DNA from 4 places in the Caballeronia jiangsuensis genome. Region 4 is predicted to be linked to each of the others. Evidence: predicted binding sites of a transcription regulator. Region 4 holds the regulator's gene; each other region holds the start of a gene.
The links. Region 4 encodes LexA, which represses DNA repair genes until DNA is damaged. Its sites were predicted from a motif close to ACTGTATNNNNATACAGT; they were not measured.

Region 1: imuA (translesion DNA synthesis-associated protein ImuA) is a predicted target of LexA. The motif match lies at 1,144-1,161, and genes of this name have one in related genera.
Region 2: PQR08_RS05865 (DUF2471 family protein) is a predicted target of LexA. The motif match lies at 1,265-1,282, and genes of this name have one in related genera.
Region 3: PQR08_RS14770 (ATP-dependent helicase) is a predicted target of LexA. The motif match lies at 1,301-1,318, and genes of this name have one in related genera.

The regions. Positions count from the first base shown of each region.
Region 1 covers NZ_JAQQDB010000001.1:190,218-192,414, forward strand. The annotation lists gene PQR08_RS00835 (Y-family DNA polymerase) at 1-495, opposite strand, end outside; gene imuA (translesion DNA synthesis-associated protein ImuA) at 419-1,132, opposite strand; gene PQR08_RS00845 (hypothetical protein) at 1,249-1,560, shown strand; gene PQR08_RS00850 (hypothetical protein) at 1,582-1,926, shown strand; gene PQR08_RS00855 (SOS response-associated peptidase family protein) at 1,964-2,197, shown strand, end outside.
Region 2 covers NZ_JAQQDB010000004.1:136,021-138,217, reverse strand. The annotation lists gene PQR08_RS05870 (DUF2252 domain-containing protein) at 1-808, shown strand, start outside; gene PQR08_RS05865 (DUF2471 family protein) at 876-1,232, opposite strand; gene PQR08_RS05860 (CsbD family protein) at 1,500-1,685, shown strand; gene PQR08_RS05855 (helix-turn-helix domain-containing protein) at 1,807-2,197, opposite strand, start outside.
Region 3 covers NZ_JAQQDB010000012.1:87,511-89,707, reverse strand. The annotation lists gene PQR08_RS14770 (ATP-dependent helicase) at 1-1,267, opposite strand, end outside; gene PQR08_RS14765 (hypothetical protein) at 1,417-1,674, opposite strand; gene PQR08_RS14760 (hypothetical protein) at 1,738-2,136, opposite strand.
Region 4 covers NZ_JAQQDB010000034.1:45,320-47,516, forward strand. The annotation lists gene PQR08_RS28675 (sulfate ABC transporter substrate-binding protein) at 1-520, opposite strand, end outside; gene lexA (transcriptional repressor LexA) at 780-1,457, shown strand; gene PQR08_RS28685 (hypothetical protein) at 1,674-2,000, shown strand; gene PQR08_RS28690 (DUF2939 domain-containing protein) at 2,090-2,197, shown strand, end outside.

The DNA.
Region 1 (2,197 bases), on a different contig from region 4:
GAGATTTCGTTCGAGCGTGCGCATCTTGAGCACGCGGCATCGGCCACGCTTTGCAAGCAGCCATGCACCTTGTCCTGTTGGTGCAACGCTCATGCGAGCCGTCACGCCTATCGACTTGACGACGTTTCGCAGCTGCGAACAGATACTGCGGATGCCGCCAAACAGACGCAGGCTCGCCGTCACGTCGACTACGATAGTTTCTTCGTCGCAAACGGCAACCTGCGGCGAGAAGCGCAATAAGCCGAAAGCGACTTCGCGCTGCATCTCCCGCTCGCGTTCTACACTTCTGTCGTAGACCGCCGCGTCAGGCGAGAGCGTGGTCACTCCGCCTCGCTTCATTCCTGGGAGCACCCCAGCTTCTCGCGCTGCTGAGTCCATCACAATCACCTTGTCGCGCTCCAGCACGACGCACCCGTGCTCAGTCGGCGGTGACCACCGCGGACGGAACACTTCCAGCGAAAGCCGGGGCAGGAAGATGGCGACGAACACGGCCATAAGGGCTGAGCAGAATCGGTGACGGTTGCAGGGCGACGGACAATGTTTCGGTTCGTGTCGGGCCTCGTCGCTTTACAACATCGACGACGAGGCCGCCGTCAGCCGGTCTGACTCCCAGCCGGAGCGTCGCCGGCGATGCGTCTTGGGCGCTGGCCAGTGGTCGGATTAGCACCAGCAAGGTTTCCGTTGCCTGCGCCGCAAGGTGAAGCCGTCTCAGTGCCTCAGCCCGGATGTGCTGCTGCCAGAACACGAGGGCGCCGCAGGTTTTGGCCTGAAGCACGCGCTCGGCGCACCAGAGCGCGTCCGCAGTCTTCGGCGCTCGCAGTCTCATCAACCTGTTCATTGGCAGCCCGAGAAACGAGAACGCCAACGCGTTAGGAACGTGCGGTGCCTGCAAAAGCACCACTGGTCGTGCGCTCAATTCGGAGAGCGCTGGCCTCAACAACCGCATCTCGCCTATCCCTGGCTGCTGGACGAGCAACTCCACCAACGCTCCAAGTGGCCAGCCGCCGCCAGGCAGCTCGGCGCTTAAAGCCGCATACCCCGTATCGACCGTCTTGCCGTACGCACGGGCGAGCTGAGACCCGCGCCAGAGGCTCGGATGAATCGACTCGATGTGTTGGGGCAAGGCAGCCATTTCGCGAAAGCACTGTATATTTATACAGTATCGTAACTCAAAATCCGAAGCAGTGAATTGCCCCTTTTTGGTCGTCAGAGCAGACGCGTTTGGATATGCTTGTGCGAAAGCACCCGATGCCGGAAATTGCGGATTTCGTGTCGAAGCTGCGTGACGCCTTCGGTGATGCGACCATTGACGAGGCCGTCGCACGTGGCAAGGCCGGAGAGCCGACCTTTTTCGCGCAGCAGGCTGGCCGAACGGTCGGCATGAAACCTGTTGACGATTTCAATCGCTGGGCAGTCGACGGCAGCGTGCGCGACCGACACTACTGCAAGAGTTGCGACGGCTCATGCGTCGGAACAGGTGTGCGATGCAGCAGCGCAGACGACGGGGCAGGCGCGATACGGTTGAATCTCGCCGCGTCGTCTGCAACTGTATTCAGATGAACCAAAGCCTCGAACGAAACAATGGAAAAACTCGATATTGATGACCTTCCAGGCGCGCGCGCCGACCTTCTATGCTTTTTGGTCGCAACAGTCGCTGCGTCACACACGCTGACGTATGAGTGGCGAATCGACCATCTTGTCGAGAGCTGTCGCATTTGGCTCGCGCGAAACGCCGCGGCGATGGACTGGCTCGACCGAGTGCTCCTCGGGCAGCTTGCGCTGAAGATTGCAAAGCGCGAGTTGCAGGACGCCGGCATCGCGGTTCGGCAGTGCGACGTGCCGGCACTGTTCACCCGCGAGATGACGCTCAATCGAGCAAGCACGGTGGTCCAGAAGATGATGAAGCTGTGCAAGGAATCGCTCTGAGCTGGCCAGCCAGCTAATCAACCAAGGAAGACCACGCATGTGTTATTCGGCCCAAATTCAAGCGGACTATCGCAAGTACGTGAAGACCTTCGGCGCGCACATGGACATCGAAGAATTTGCGCGACTCTACTTCGAACGAGCCGAGGGCAGCAGAGCAAAGATTCCGAAGGCGGTCGACGACAGTTTTCGCGACCCGCAAACAGATGAAGAGCGACAAATCAAAGCGTCTATCGACCGGTTCAACGCGGAGCAAACGACCAAGCTTGAGCAG
Region 2 (2,197 bases), on a different contig from region 4:
CCGTACGCACGAGACGATGCTGCCGAAACTCGCCGAGCGAACCGGCGACACGTGGCGTATCCGCGATGCGCCGCCCGCCGTGTTCCACATTCGCGGCCAGAGCACGCTGATCGACAAAAACGATGGCTGGATGACGCTGAAAGGCAGCCCACAGGAGATTTTCGGGGCGCTCATTCTGAAGTATGTGGCCACGCTGACCCCGGAGCGCGCGAGGCTGCTATCGCAATTCACGTTGCAGGACGTCGCGTTCAAGGTGGTGGGCGTGGGCAGTGTCGGCACGCGTTGCCTCGTTTTATTGCTCACCGATCACCACGACAAACCGCTTTTCCTGCAGATGAAGGAAGCATCGACATCGGTAGTCGCGAGATACGCGAACCGTGCGAGAGACGCCGACGATTCCGGCCACGACGGTCAGCGCGTCGTGCACGGGCAACGACTGATGCAGGCGGCCACGGATCCGTTTCTCGGCTGGGCGACGGGGCCTCTCGGACGTACGCTGTACATCCGTCAGTTGCGCGACATGAAGATATCCCCCGAACTCGACACCTTCAGCGACGATGCCTTTCGCGAATACGCCGCACTGTGCGGCTGGGCGCTTGCCCGCGCGCACGCGAAATCGGGCGGACGCGCGTTGGACATTTCGGGCTATCTCGGCAACGGCGACCGTATGGCGGACGTGCTCGTGCGGTACGGCCGCGCGTACGCGGATCAGGTGGAGAAGGATTACGAGGTGTTTCGCGCCGCGTGTCGGGATGGCAGGCTCGAAGCGCGTTCCGATGCGGATATGTCGGCGGACTTTGCGCCCTGAAGCTATTCGATGCCGGAAGAGATGAACCAAGGCACGCGGTTCTCGCCGCGTGCCGGGCGGGTGCGCGTCAGTGCGCGGCGATGACGGCCTGCGGTTGTCGCTGTCGGGCCGCGCGCTCGTAGGCGTCCACGGCGAAGCCGAAAACGGCGGGCAAGGCATCGGACGATGCGACGTCGACTACGTCGTCGGTTTCGGGAAAATGGAAGTCGTCGGGACGCGCGAACAGTTCGCGCAATGCGGCTTCGTGCCGCCCGGCAAATCCGAGGTCCGCCACAGCCTCGGCCTCGATTGCATGCAACAGCCGCCAGGTCAGCGGCACGCCTTTGTCGATGTAACGCCCCGCTATCTGCCGCGTGATCTGCTCCAGATCACGCACAGCGCGGGCAAACTGCCTCCTGCTGAGATTCTCGCCATTCGACTCCATGATTCACCCCCTTCGCCAACTGGTCTTATTGTACTGTATAAACATACAGTACTTGTTGCAATGAAACTAGCGTCGCGCTACTCGACCCGGGTGTATGTGCGATTCCGCCTACGTGCGTTTCAGACATCCACTGCTATGCGTGCCGGCCAACGAAGCGCATCGTAGAACCATGCTTAGGAAATCCCCTGAGCGGAACGCGCAGGCACTACTGCGTACGTTCGACGGCACTGCGCGGCCAACAGCGCTGCAAACCACGGGAGAACTGACATGAATAAGGATCAAGTCGAAGGCGTCGGCAAGCAGGTGAAGGGCAAGATCAACGAGGGCGTCGGGAAAGTGACCGGCGACAAGGCTCAGGAAGCCAAGGGCGATCTGCAACAGGCTGCGGGCAAGGTCCAGAAGGGCGTGGGCGATGCGCGGGAAGATCTGAAGGACGCAGTGAAGAAGCCGTAAGCCAGGCGTTGAGCGCCGCGACGGCGGCGTTGCTTAAAGCGGGACGCACTCGACGTGCGTCCCGCTTTTCATTTCGGGCGGCGAGACTTTGTGCGCATAAAGTCGCCTTGGTGGCCCCGTGTCATCCGTGAATCACCACCAGCAGCGCCTTGGCGTCGGCGCGTCCTACATTGCGGATCGCGTGCGTTTCGTCCGCTGCGTAACGTGCCGTTTCTCCCGCCTTGAGTCGCCGCGTCGCCCCCGATGCATCCACTTCGATCGATCCGTTCAGCACCGTGAGATGCTCGCGCGTTCCCGGTTCGTGCGCATTCGATGTGAGCGCAGCGCCCGATTGCAGCGTGAGTTCGTACCATTCGAACTTGCCGGCGAGTTCTATCGGTCCCCACACCCGCAGTTGATAGCCACCGTTATCGCCGCTCAACGTCGGTATTTCATGCGGCCCCGCGACCCGGATCGCTTCAACGGGCCTCTGTTGCGCGAACAATTGATCCAGGCTGATGCCAAGCGCGTTG
Region 3 (2,197 bases), on a different contig from region 4:
CGGAATCGAGAAACTTGAGTCCCCCGAATTTCACGAAAGGAATGTTGCGCCGCGTGAGTTCGATTTCGAGCGTCGCGCTGTGATGCGCGGCGCGGAACAGCACCGCTTGCGCCTTCAACTTCATGCCCGCCTCGCGCGCTTCGAGCACCTTTTCGACGACATAGCGCGCCTGATCGGCTTCATCGGCGACGGAGACGACGCGCGGCTTCTGCGCCGATGCCTTGTCGGTCCACAGATTCTTCGTGTAGCGCTCCGACGCGAGCCCGATCACCGCATTCGATGCCTCGAGAATCGGCAGCGTTGAGCGATAGTTGCGATCGAGCGTGACGGTCGCGGCGGGCGGATCGAAATGGCCGGGAAAATCGAGGATATTGCGCACGGTCGCGCCGCGAAACGAATAGATGGACTGCGCGTCGTCGCCGACGACCGTGAGGCCGCGCCCGTCGGGCTTCATCGCGAGCAGGATGGACGCCTGCAGGCGGTTGGTGTCCTGATATTCGTCGACGAGCACGTGGTCGAACCGACTAGCGAGATCCGCCGCCACTGAAGGCTCCGCCGCGAGATGCGACCAGTAGAGCAGCAGGTCGTCGTAATCGAGCACGCTTTGCGCCTGTTTCGCGGCGACGTAGGCGGCGAACAGACGCTTAAGGTCGGCTTCCCACTCGCGGCACCACGGATACGACTGATCGAGCACGTTACCAAGCGACGCGCCCGTGTTCACGACGCGCGAGTAGATCGCGAAACAGGTCGACTTCGCGGGAAAGCGCTTCTCCTTCGACGACAACCCGAGCTCGTGCCGCACCAGATTCATGAGATCGGCGGAATCTTCGCGATCGTTGATCGTGAACGATGGCGCGAGCCCGACGAGATTGGCGTAATCGCGCAACAGCCGCGCGCCGACGCTGTGAAACGTGCCCGACCACGTCAGCCCCTGCGCGATCGCGCTCTTCTTGCCGAGCGCGTTCATCGCGATGCGCGAGACGCGTCGCGTCATTTCGAGCGCCGCGCGCCGCGAAAACGTGAGCAGCAGAATGCGATGCGGATCGGCGCCCTTCACCAGCAGATGCGCGACGCGATGCGCCAGCGTGTTGGTCTTGCCCGAGCCCGCGCCCGCGATCACGAGCAACGGCCCGCCCGTGCGACCCGGTTCATCGACGCCGAACTCGACGGCCTCACGCTGCGCCTCGTTGAGCTTCGCGAGATAGTCGGCGACCTGTTTCGCGGTGGAATCGGAAGCGGCGTCGGCGGTGTCGGGAAGCGTGAGCACGTGAAGGAAGGCGGCGGCAAAAGAGTGACGCACACTGTATATCCATACAACCCGCGCGCGCAAGTCTTTGGCTCGACTACGCTTTTGGCCCCAAATGAAACGAGCCCGGTTCGCGATGAACCGGGCTCGCGTCGCTACGAAAGCGCGTACTACTCCGCTTTCTTCGCGTTCTTCAGCTTCGCGTCGGCGGCGGCTTCGTTGGCGTCTGACTGCGCCTCCGTTTTCTTCTTGTCGGCCTTGGCTTGCGCGACGGCCGACTTCTTGTCGGCCTTCGACTGTTCCTTCGCGGCCTTCTGATCGGCGGCGGTCGGGGCGTCGGATGTCGTCTGCGCGAACGATGCCGCACTCACGCTCGCAAGCGTCCCGGCGATCAGCGCCGCCAGCAGCGCATTGGTTTTTCGATTCATGATGTCCTCCCTTCTTTTAGATGCCGCGAGCGCCGCGACGCGCGGCCTCGCGACGCGTCACGCTCAGTGCTGCAGGCCCGCGTCCTTCGGCGTGCCCGGCTCCGTCGCGTTCAGTTCCGCCTTGGCGGCGTCCTTGTCCGCCTTGCGGTTGATCTTCGCGTTCTGCACCTCTTCCTTGTATTGCGCCTTGGCCTGCTGGTTCTGCGCCTTCAGCTCGGCCTTCGACGCCTTCTTCGACGCGCGATACTCGGCGTTGGCCTGCGCGTTCGCGTTGCGGCGCTGGACGAGCGGATCGGTCGGCGCCGGCGCGACGACGTTCTGCTGCGGCGGCGTCATCGGCTGCTGGGCCTGCATCGGCTGCGGTTGCACCGGCTCGGGCTGTGTCGCGGTCTGAGCGTAAGCGCCCGAAGCGGCGAGCGTGGCGATGGCGGAGCCGATCAAAAGGATTCGTGCGCGAGTCATAAGCTAGTCCTCTCTGTAGTTGGCGTCGGCGGCGCGCTGAAAGCGGTGAAACGAGCGAGCC
Region 4 (2,197 bases):
ACGCCGCGAGATAGTTCCAGCGCGCGCCGCCCGAAGTCTTCGGATTCGGCGTGACGATCGACACGCCGGGCTTGGCCAGATCGTCCCAGTCCTTGATGTGCTTCGGATTGCCCTTGCGCACGAGGAACACGATCGTCGAGGTGTACGGCGACGCGTTGTCCGGCAGACGCTTCTGCCAGTCCGCGTTGACGAGTCCCTTGGACGCGAGCGCATCGATGTCGTAGGCGAGCGCGAGCGTGACGACATCGGCCTGCAGACCGTCGAGCACCGCGCGCGCCTGTCCGCCCGAGCCGCCGTGCGACTGCTTGAAAGTGACCGTTTCGCCCGTGTCGGCCTTCCACTTCTTCGCGAACGCCTGATTGAAGTCCTGATACAGCTCGCGGGTCGGGTCGTAGGAGACGTTCAGAAACGACGTCTGCGCAAACGCCGACGCAGCCAGCCCGACGCCCGCCGCCGTCAGCGCTGCCGCCGCGAGCACGCGCCGCGCGCCCTTGCCCAATCCCAGTTTGATGCTTTGCATTCCCCGTTCTCCGTCTTATCGAATTGACGGAATCAGTCTATCGAGGCGTCTATATGATTAGAAATAATCGTTATTCACTTTTTTATACGTAAAACTGCTAAGAAGCATATTCCTGGGTGGAAGAAGCGACGGCGGCGGCGAAACGCGTCCTCGGCTGCGGCGGGCGGACGAACTTAAAGTAAAGCTTGAAAAGCGCGAAATACTGTATAAAAATACAGTCAACTGTCCATCCATACAGTGCACCCAGGGGCCAGAGCCTGTGACAAAGACATCAAAACTTACCGCGCGGCAGCAGCAGGTCTTCGAACTGATCCAGCGCGCGATCGACCGCACGGGCTTTCCGCCGACGCGCGCCGAGATCGCGGCGGAACTCGGTTTCAGCTCGGCGAATTCGGCCGAGGAGCACTTGCGGGCGCTGGCGCGCAAGGGCGTGATCGAACTGGCGGCGGGCTCGTCGCGCGGCATCCGGCTGCTCGGCGACGCCTCGCGCATCGATCGCTCGGAGGAACTGCCGCATCAGTTCACGCTGCCGCATCAGAGCATCATGCAACTGTCGCTGCCGCTCGTCGGACGCGTCGCGGCAGGTAGCCCGATCCTCGCGCAGGAACACATCTCGCAGCATTACGCATGCGATCCCGCGCTCTTCTCCAGCAAGCCGGACTATCTGCTGAAAGTGCGCGGCCTGTCGATGCGCGACGCCGGCATTCTCGACGGCGATCTGCTCGCCGTGCAGAAGCGCACCGAGGCGAAGGACGGACAGATCGTCGTCGCGCGTCTGGGCGACGACGTCACGGTCAAACGCTGGAAGCGTCGTCCGGACGGGGTCGAGCTGATCGCCGAGAATCCGGACTACGAGAACATTTTCGTGCGCTCCGGCAGCGGCGATTTCGCGCTGGAAGGCATCGCGGTTGGCCTGATTCGTTCTGGCGAGTTCTGAAGTCTCCGCCCGGCAAGGGCGGGGAGCGAAAAGCGCGGGCAAATAGTTCGCTCATGTTCAGAAAGAGATAAGAATGGGACAAGAAATGTCCCATTGACATCGCAAGATAGCCTCACCAACCGCTTTAACGCTCAGTCGAGGCGGCTCAAACACAACAAGCATGACGGCCGCCGTGCGCGGTGCGCCGCGGTGCGTCCTATCGTCTGGAGAGTCATCATGGAACGTTTTGCCCGTCTGCTGCCCTTCCGTCAGTTTGGCCGCCTGCGCCATCTGCGCACGCTGATCGCATGCGGCACGCCGCACGCCGAAACCGCCCCCGACCTCTTCGACGACATGCCCGCGCTGCCCTCCCGGCAGCCGGCTTTCGCGCGCGTGTCGCTGAGCAGCACGGTGCACGCGGAGCCGGAACAGCGCGCGCCGGTGCGCGTCTATCGCGGGCAATCGCGCGTGATTCTGGTGGGCAAGATCGACGAAGTGTCGCGCATGATCGACCGTTGCATCGCGGAGGAAGACGCGGGGCTCGCCGGCGGCATCCTCGCCTGAATCGGGGCGGAACGTGAATTCACGGGATTTATCGCGCGCCGGCGTGGTCAATCCCGGATTCACGTTTTGCAAAGAGGCTTCGTCGTCGCATGTCCCGCACTACCCGCTCTGTCGCTACCGCGTTCGTTGTCCTGATTCTCGTCGCGGCGCTCGCTTTTATTTACGCGTCACCTTATATCGCGCTGAATCGCGTGAAG